2 regions of the Agromyces sp. NPDC058064 genome follow, and region 2 is predicted to be linked to the other one. Evidence: riboswitches for the same ligand, from Rfam matches in the RefSeq annotation. Region 2 holds a riboswitch; the other holds the start of a gene.

Region 1 (4,331 bases), on a different contig from region 2:
GGCTCCTGGAAGACCGTCCCGATGCGGGTGAGCAGCTCGCGCGAGCGCCAGCCGATCGGTTCGCGCCTCAGGCCGCCGGCGAGGGCGTCGGATGCCTCGACGCGACCTTCGAGCGGTCGGAGCAGGCCGCCCAGGGTGAGCGCGAGCGTCGACTTGCCCACGCCGTTCGGGCCCGTGATCACCGTGCTCGCCGACGCGGCGATCTCGAGGTCGAGCCCCCGCTGCACGAGCATGCCCGCGCGCCGGCCGATGGCGAGTCCGCGCGCGGTGAGCGCCGGCCGGCGATCGATCCGGCCCTGAGGTGCGGTCATCGGCCCGGACGCGGGAACCCCGGTCGGTCCGCCCCCGGCGCGGGCGACCGCACCGGCGCCCGGCAGCGGCGCACCGGGCACCCACACGCCGGCGTCGAGGAGCGCCGTTCGCTGCTCGGCGAGCACCTCGCGCGGCGCTCCGTCGGCGAGGAGCCGCCCGTCGCGGCCGAGCACGACGACGCGATCGACGAGCTCGAGCCACACGTCGACGCGGTGCTCGACGACGACGAGCGTCGCGCCCGTGCGATCGAGCACCCGCCCCACCGCGTCGCGCACCTCGCGGACCCCGTCGGGATCGAGGTTCGCCGTCGGCTCGTCGAGCAGGAGGAGCCCGGGACGCATCGCGATCGCCCCCGCCAGGGCGAGCCGCTGCTTCTGGCCGCCCGAGAGCGCCGAACTCGGGTGATCGAGCGTGAGGTCGAGCCCGACGTCCGCGAGCGCCGCGCGCACGCGGGGCCAGATCTCGTCGCGCGGCACTCCGAGGTTCTCGCAGCCGAAGGCGACGTCGTCGCCGACCCGGGCGAGGATCACCTGCGAGTCGGGGTCCTGGAGGACGAGTCCGGCCCGGCCCCTGGCCGCCGAGGGGGCGGCCCCGTCGACCGTGAGCTCGCCGTACTCCTCGCCCTCGTCATCGCCGCCGTGCACGCCGGCGAGGGCGTGCAGCAGCGTCGACTTGCCCGCGCCGGAGGGACCGAGGAGGAGGACCCGCTCACCCGGGTGGATGCGGAGGTCGAGGTGCTCGAGCGCGGGGCGGAGCCGGGAGGCATGACGCCAGCCCCACCCGCGCGCCTCGATGGCGGCCGGTGCCGGCGCCGACGGACGGGGCACGCTCACACCCGCTGGGTGACGTCCTGGCCGGCCGCGAAGCGGCTGAGCGCGCCGGTCGCCGCGAGGGCGCGCACGATCACCCAGCCCACGAGCCCCGCGAGGACCGCCCCGGAGACCACGACGGTGCCGAAGTACAGCGCGAGGAACTCGGCCGACTTCTGCAGGTTGCCCGAGGTGAAGAGCTCGAGCGTCCATGCGGCGGCGCCCGCGGCCGCACCGGCGAGCATCGCCTGCGTCAGGCCGAAGCGGCGGTACAGGAAGAGGGCGAAGACGAGTTCGGCGCCGAGACCCTGCGCGAGGCCCGAGTAGATCGTCTCGATGCCCCACTGGTTGCCGACCAGTGCGGAGACCATCGCCGCGACGAGTTCGACGAAGAGCGCTGCGCCGGGTTTGCGGATGATGAGGCCGCCGAGCACGCCGCCGATGAGCCAGATGCCGACGGCGATGCCGCCGAGCCCCGGTGTCACCGCGTCGGCGGCGACGAACCAGGCGTAGCCGATGTTGTTCCAGAACAGGAACAGGAGGCCCGTCGCGACGGCGATGACGGCCGCCACGACGATGTCGACGACGCGCCAGCGGAAGTTCCGCTTCGGCGCGGCTTCACGTGCGGTCGGTGTGATGGATGCGGAGGTGTGCACTGTCGTGCCCTTTCGATTCGTGGAAAGAGGCACGGGATATTGAGATCGATTGCCCTCCCTGCGCTGGCATGACCCAGATCAGGTTCGACGGTCGAAGGTTGAGAACCTTCCTCTCAGCCCGGCTCACCGGACTCCCGTGTTCGCTGACGAGTATACGCCCGGCGCGGGGGTGCGGCGTCGGGTCAGTGCTTGAGCGCGCGGATGACCCAGCGCAGCGCCTTGCCGGTGACCCAGACGAGCGGCGTCGCCACGAGGATGAGCCCGATCAGGTTCGGTTCGAAGCGCACTTCTCCTCCGCCGCGGCCGACGTATGCGCCGAGCGGAATGGACAGCCCCCCGCCACCTCCACCGCCGGCCTGGTCGCCGCTGCCGTCGCTGCCGCTGCCGGCACCGAAGCCGTAGTAGCCCAATGCCACGGGCACGACCTTGGTGCCGTCGAGGTCGACCGGCTCGCCGTAGGAGGTCTTCACGCCGACGCCGGCGACGGTCTCTGCCAGTTCGAGTACGAGATCAGCCATGTCGCCACGCTACCCGCCGAACTGGGTTCGATCCACCCCTGTGCGACCTTCGTCGGCCTCCGACTGCTCGGACCGCTCGGCGGCGAGCCGCGCGCGCCCCTCGGGGTCGGCGGCCGTGCGCCGCATCGACTCGACCCGTGCTGCGGCTTCGCCCGCTCGCACGAGCGCGGCCGGGCGAACCGCACCGCGGCCGAACCGTGCCGTCACCTCGTCGACCGCACGCTCGGCCTCGCGCCACTCCTCGTCTGGGTCCCAGAGCATGGCGCCGCCGCCGGACGGGCGCAGATGCTCGGCACGCACGCCGATCAGCCGGATGCGTGCACCGTCGCCGAGGAGCTCTGGCAGTGCCGCCTGCGCCTCGTCGTAGATGCGGCGCGCGACGTCGGTCGGCTCGCCGAGGGTGCGCGACCGGGTCACCGTGCGGAAGTCGCCGTAACGGAGCTTCAGGACGACGGTGCGACCGACGAGCCCGGCGCGCCGCAGGCGCACGGCGACGTCGTCGGACAGGCGCAGCAGCTCGCGCCGGATCTGCTCGGGGTCGGTGAGGTCGTGCCCGAACGTCACCTCGTGCCCGATGCTCTTCTCGGATCGCGCCGTCTCGACGTCGCGCGGGTCGATGCCGTTCGCGAGCCGGGTCAGGCGGGCGGCGAGCGAGGGGCCGACCGCCCGCTCGAGCGCGTCGGCGGGCATCGCCGCGACGTCGCCGACCGTTCGGAGTCCGAGTCGCGTCAGCGACTCCTCCGTCACACGGCCGACGCCCCACAGTGCCGAGACCGGCAGGGGGTGCAGGAACGAGACCGTGTCGGATGCCGGGACCACCAGCATTCCGTCGGGTTTGGCCCGGCTCGACGCCACCTTCGCGACGTACTTCGATGCGGCCACCCCGATCGAGCAGGTGAGACCCGTCTCGTCGTGCACGCGCCGACGGATCGTCCAGGCGATCTCGGCCGGGCTGCCGTGGAGGCGCCGCGCACCCGAGACGTCGAGGAAGGCCTCGTCGATCGACAACGGCTCGACGAGCGGCGTGATCGACTCGAAGATGCGCATGACCTCCTTCGAGTACCGCGAGTAGCTCGCGTAGTCGCCGGGGAGCACGACCGCGTTCGGGCAGCGCTGCAAGGCGACCGACATCGGCATGGCAGAGTTCACGCCGTAGCGGCGCGCCTCGTAGCTCGCGGCCGACACGACGCCCCGGCCGGCGGTGCCGCCGACGAGGACCGGCCTGCCGCGCAGCTCGGGTCGCCTGAGGAGCTCGACCGAGACGAAGAACGCGTCCATGTCGACGTGCAGGATCGGGGTCGCCGAATCGTCGACCGGGCCCGTCGTCACCTGCCGCGACGAGCCGTCCTGCTTGCTCATGCTCCGACCCTACCCGCGCCCACCGACAGCCTCCCGTCGCGAGCGACCCCGCCCGTCGAGCGGCGTCCTTCGCCTCCGACCGGCACTCGTGCCGTCACCTGCGGGCTAGAACCCGAAGTCGCCGCCGCCGCCGAAGTCGCCGCCGCCGAAGTCGCCGAATCCGCCGAAGTCGCCGCCGGAGTCGGCGCCCGCATCCGCCGAGGCGTCCGCCGAGCCCGCGTCGACCGAGCCGTCGGCGCCCGACTCGGCACCGCCCGCCTCGAAGGCCGAGGGGTCGGGCAGGAGCGCCTGCGCGACGGCGGAGCCGATGACGACGCCCGCGACGGTGCCGAGCAGCGAGCTGCCGAACATCTGGCCGAACGAGGGGCCGGCCTGGCCCGCGCGTGCGCCGGAGGCATCCGCCCCGCGGAACGCCCGCTCCATGCTGCCGGGCTCGCGGAGCTCGGCGCGCGTCGCCGCCCGCGCGAGCGCCGACGGCTCGTCCGACACGAGACGCTCCCCCGCGGGAGCCTGGTCGGCGAGCGAACGGTAGACGGCGGCCCGCTGCTCGGGCGTCAGCTTCGCGAAGGCCTCGGCGTGCACCTGCTCGATCGACTCGGGCGGTGCGGTGCGCAGCAGGTAGCGGTAGCGCTCGAGCGCGAGCTCGTCGTCGCTGAGTCGCTGCGCAGGTGCGGGCG
Region 2 (4,331 bases):
CCGTCCGCGGCCGGCGCCTCCTGGCCGAGCCCGGCGAGCACCGCGAGCTCGGCGAGGTTCGGCGTCACGAGGTCGGCGAGCGGCAGCAGCTCGCGCATCGCCCGCTCGGCCTCGGGCGCGAGCAGCCGGTCGCCGCTCGTCGCGACCATCACGGGGTCGAGCACGACGACGGGCGGCCGCACCCGGCCGAGCCACTCGGCGACCACGCCGATCACCTCGGCGTTCGCGAGCATGCCGAGCTTCACCGCGTCGATCCCGATGTCGTCGGCGATCGCCTCGAGCTGCTCGGCGAGGAACGCCGTGGGCGGAACGTGCACCGCGCGCACGCCCCGAGTGTTCTGCGCGGTGAGCGCCGTGATCGCGGCCATACCGTACCCGCCGACCGCGGCGATCGACTTGAGGTCGGCCTGGATCCCTGCGCCGCCCGAGGGGTCGCTGCCGGCGATGCTGAGCACGCGCGCGGTCATCGGGCGACCTCCCATTCGGTCGCGAACTCGGCTGCGGCGGCACGGGGGTCGTCGGCCGCGCAGAGCGCCGAGACGACGGCGACGCCCGCGGCGCCCGCCTCACGGAGCGGGGCGAGGTCGGCGAGCCCGATGCCGCCGATCGCGACGCACGGCAGCTCGGCCTCGGCGGCGACCCGCGCGAAGCCGTCGACGCCGAGCGCCGGCGGGTGGTCGGGCTTCGTCGACGTCGGCCGGATCACCCCGACGCCGAGATAGTCGACGGTGCCGCGCGGCAGACGGGCCACCGCGTCGAGGTGGGCGCGGCTGTTCGCCGTGAGCCCCACGATCGCGTCGGCGCCGAGCCGTTCGCGGGCGTCGAGCACGGCCGCGTCGCCCTGGCCGAGGTGCACGCCGTCGACGCGCACGCCGGCGGCGCGCGCCGCGAGCGCGACGTCGAGCCGGTCGTTCACGAGCAGCGTCGCGCGCCCGTCGATCGCCTCGGCGAGGGCCTCGAGCTGCGCCAGCATCGCGGATGCCTCGGCGTGCTTGTCGCGCAGCTGCACGACCCGCACCCCGCCCTCGACGGCCCGGGCGACGACGTCGACGACGCCGCGCTCGCCGCAGAGCACCGGGTCGGTGACGAGGTAGAGGGAGAGGTCGAGGGCCGTGCGGGCGGTCATGCGCCGGCTCCCGCTGCCGCGACCTCGAGCGGGGCGTCGCCCGCGCCCGGCGAAGGGGCCGGGGCAGGGGCAGGGTCATCCGCGTCGTCGGCGGGGGAGACCGCGACCCGCGCGCGGCCGACGAGCGCCGCCGCATCGACCGCCGCGAGCGCGTCGACGAACCGGGGCGCGAAGCTGCCGGGGCCGCTCGCACCCTCGGCCGCGAGCTCGGCGGCGACGGTGTAGACGAGGTTCGCCGCGACGGTCGCCTCGAACGGGTCGTCGCCCGCGGCGAGGAACGCCGCTGTCACCGCGCCGAGCGCGCAGCCGCCGCCCGTGACCCGGGTGAGCAGCGCGTCGCCGTTCGCGATGCGCGCCGTGCGCGCCCCGTCGGTGATGAGGTCGACCGGTCCCGACACCGCGACGACCGCGCCGAAGCGCTCGGCGAGCAGGGCTGCGGCACCGGCCGCGGCCTCCGTCGAGTCGGCGGCGTCGACGCCGCGACCGCCGGCGCCGTCGCCCGCGAGCGCCAGGATCTCGCTCGCGTTGCCCCGGATCGCCGTCGGCCCGAACTCGACGAGCTCGTGCGCGAGGGCCGTGCGGATCGGCAGCGCGCCGATCGCGACGGGGTCGAGCACCCACGGCGTCCCCGCCTCGCGAGCGGCGGCGACCGCTTCGCGGGCGGCATCCCGCTGCTGGGGATTCGGCGTGCCGAGGTTCACGAGCACTGCGCTCGCGACGCGCGCGAACGCGCCCGCCTCGCCGACGATGTCGACCATCGCCGGGGCGGCGCCGACGGCGAGCAGCGCGTTCGCCGTGAAGTTCGTCACCACCGTGTTCGTGATGCACTGCACGAGCGGCGGGCTCTCGCGCAGTCGATCGAGCCGCAGTGCGCTCGAGTGGGCAGGGTCGTACAGGCGCGCGCTCATGGCGACATCCCTTCGCTAGTCCGAACTAGATCAGGTTCGACGGGTGTGATCTCAGCCGCGCGAGCGCGGCACCCCGTGTCACTGCGAGCGAGCCTAGTGCAGCCCGAAGGAATCTCGTGGCCGATGTCGATCGCGGTCGTTCCCGTTCGACGCCACAATGAGACGGAAATCCCGTCGCCGCGAAAGGACACCTCATGCGCACCCTCATCGTCAGCGAGTTCATCAGCCTCGACGGCGTCGTCGACTCTCCCGGCGGCGGCTCGCACCCGCGTGCCGGCTGGACGTTCAAGGAGGTGCCCTTCGTCGAGGAGGCGTACGCGATCAAGGGCTCGGAGCAGCTCGAGGCTCGGGCGATGCTGCTCGGCCGGGTCAGCTACGACGAGTTCGCCCCGGTCTGGCCGACGATGGTCGACGAGTTCGCCGAGTACAACGCGATGCCGAAGTACATCGTCTCCTCGACCCTGACCGACGAGACCCTGCTGCCCGAGTGGCAGAACTGCCACGTGCTGCGCACGCTCGACGACGTCGCCGAGCTCAAGGAGGGCGACGGCGGGCCGATCATCGTCCACGGCAGCGCCACGCTCGCGCAGGGCCTCGCGACGGCCGGACTCGTCGACCGCTACCACCTGCTCGTGTTCCCGGTGCTGCTCGGCAGCGGCAAGCGGCTCTTCGGCGACGACCCCGGGCTGACCGCGAAGCTCGACCTCGTCGAGCACGAGGCCTACTCGAACGGCATCGTGAAGGCCGTCTACGACGTGGCGCGCTGAGCTCGCGCGGGGCGGCGGCGGGCGCCAACCGTCCGCCGCCGCCGCGCTCCCCGTGCCGTCCGTCCTGCCGGGCCGAGATTTCTGCTGCGCCGACCGCGCCTTTCTCGATACGTTGGGGGAATTGGTCGGCCTTCCGGGGCCGCGGGCGGGCACGGGGGTGTGGCCGCCCGTCCATCGGATGGCTCGATCGCGTGTTGCAACGACGAAGTTCAGTCACGACGAGATGAGGGCCAGCGATGAGATTCCACCACCGACCCCCGCGAGGGCGAACACGCGCACTCGCCGCCGCCGGAGCGCTGCTGCTCGGCGCATCCCTGATGACCGCCACCGCGGCGGTCGCTGAAGACGACCCCCGTGTCGACCTGCCGGCGGGGCTCTTCGACGCCGGGCTCGCGACGAGCGGCATCGACCTGCTGTCGAGCACGCCGGGCGCCGGCCCGTTCGCCGCGGGTTCCATCAACTCCGACCTCGCATTCACCGGCGACCACGCGGTCGTCGGCAGCTACCAGGGGTTCCAGGTGTACGACGTCTCCGACCCGGCGGCGCCCGTACTGCAGAAGTCGTATCTCTGCCCGGGCGGGCAGGGCGACGTCTCGGTGTACGGCGACCTGCTGTTCATGTCGGTGGAACAGGGCCTCGGCCGCATCGACTGCGGCACGCAGGGCACGGGCAACACCCCGGTGAACCCCGAGCGGTTCCGCGGCGTGCGCATCTTCGACATCAGCGACATCGATAACCCGGTGCAGCTGCCGGGCGTGCAGACCTGCCGCGGATCGCACACGCACACCGTGGTGACCGACCCCGACGATGCCGAGAACATCTACATCTACAACTCGGGCACGTCCGGCGTGCGCTCGCCGCTCGAGCTCGCGGGCTGCCAGAACGCGACGCTGACCGCCGAGCCGGTGACCTCGGGCGACCCGACGCAGTGGCGCATCGACGTCATCAAGGTGCCGCTCGACGCCCCCGAGGAGGCCGCGGTCGTCAGCCAGCCGCGCATCTTCACCAACCCCGACACGGGCGCGTACAACGGCCTGCAGAACACCCTCGGGGGGCAGATGCACCCGAGCGGCACGGTCTACAGCCCGACGCCGAACACCAACACCTGCCACGACATCACCGCGTACCCCGAGATCGGGCTCGCGGCGGGTGCGTGCCAGGGCAACGGCATCCTGCTCGACATCAGCGACCCGGTGAACCCCGTTCGCGTCGACGCCGTCGCCGACCCGAACTTCTCGTACTGGCACTCGGCGACGTTCAACAACGACGGCACGAAGGTCATCTTCACCGACGAGTGGGGCGGCGGAACCGGCGCTCGCTGCCGTGCGACCGACCAGCCCCAGTGGGGCGCGAACGCGCTGTTCGACATCGTCGACGGCAAGCTCGAGTTCGCGAGCTACTACAAGCTGCCGGTGCCGCAGACGGTGCAGGAGAACTGCGTCGCGCACAACGGCTCGCTCGTCCCGGTGCCGGGTCGCGACATCATGGTGCAGGCGTGGTACCAGGGCGGTCTGTCGATCATCGACTTCA

Evidence for each region. A riboswitch is a leader RNA that binds a small molecule or an ion and turns the genes downstream of it on or off. The one in region 2 is predicted to bind thiamine pyrophosphate.
Region 1: another riboswitch for thiamine pyrophosphate. It lies ahead of ACFVSL_RS10630 (ECF transporter S component); the one in region 2 lies ahead of thiM (hydroxyethylthiazole kinase).

The regions. Positions count from the first base shown of each region.
Region 1 covers NZ_JBHVSE010000002.1:1,026,804-1,031,134, reverse strand. Annotated here, with positions in the region: gene ACFVSL_RS10635 (ABC transporter ATP-binding protein) at 1-1,145, opposite strand, end outside; gene ACFVSL_RS10630 (ECF transporter S component) at 1,142-1,777, opposite strand; TPP riboswitch at 1,816-1,925, opposite strand; gene ACFVSL_RS10625 (hypothetical protein) at 1,960-2,295, opposite strand; gene ACFVSL_RS10620 (DNA polymerase IV) at 2,305-3,654, opposite strand; gene ACFVSL_RS10615 (hypothetical protein) at 3,760-4,331, opposite strand, start outside.
Region 2 covers NZ_JBHVSE010000006.1:263,735-268,065, forward strand. Annotated here, with positions in the region: gene ACFVSL_RS18185 (bifunctional hydroxymethylpyrimidine kinase/phosphomethylpyrimidine kinase) at 1-467, opposite strand, end outside; gene thiE (thiamine phosphate synthase) at 464-1,126, opposite strand; gene thiM (hydroxyethylthiazole kinase) at 1,123-2,034, opposite strand; TPP riboswitch at 2,025-2,120, opposite strand; gene ACFVSL_RS18200 (dihydrofolate reductase family protein) at 2,229-2,801, shown strand; gene ACFVSL_RS18205 (LVIVD repeat-containing protein) at 3,119-4,331, shown strand, end outside.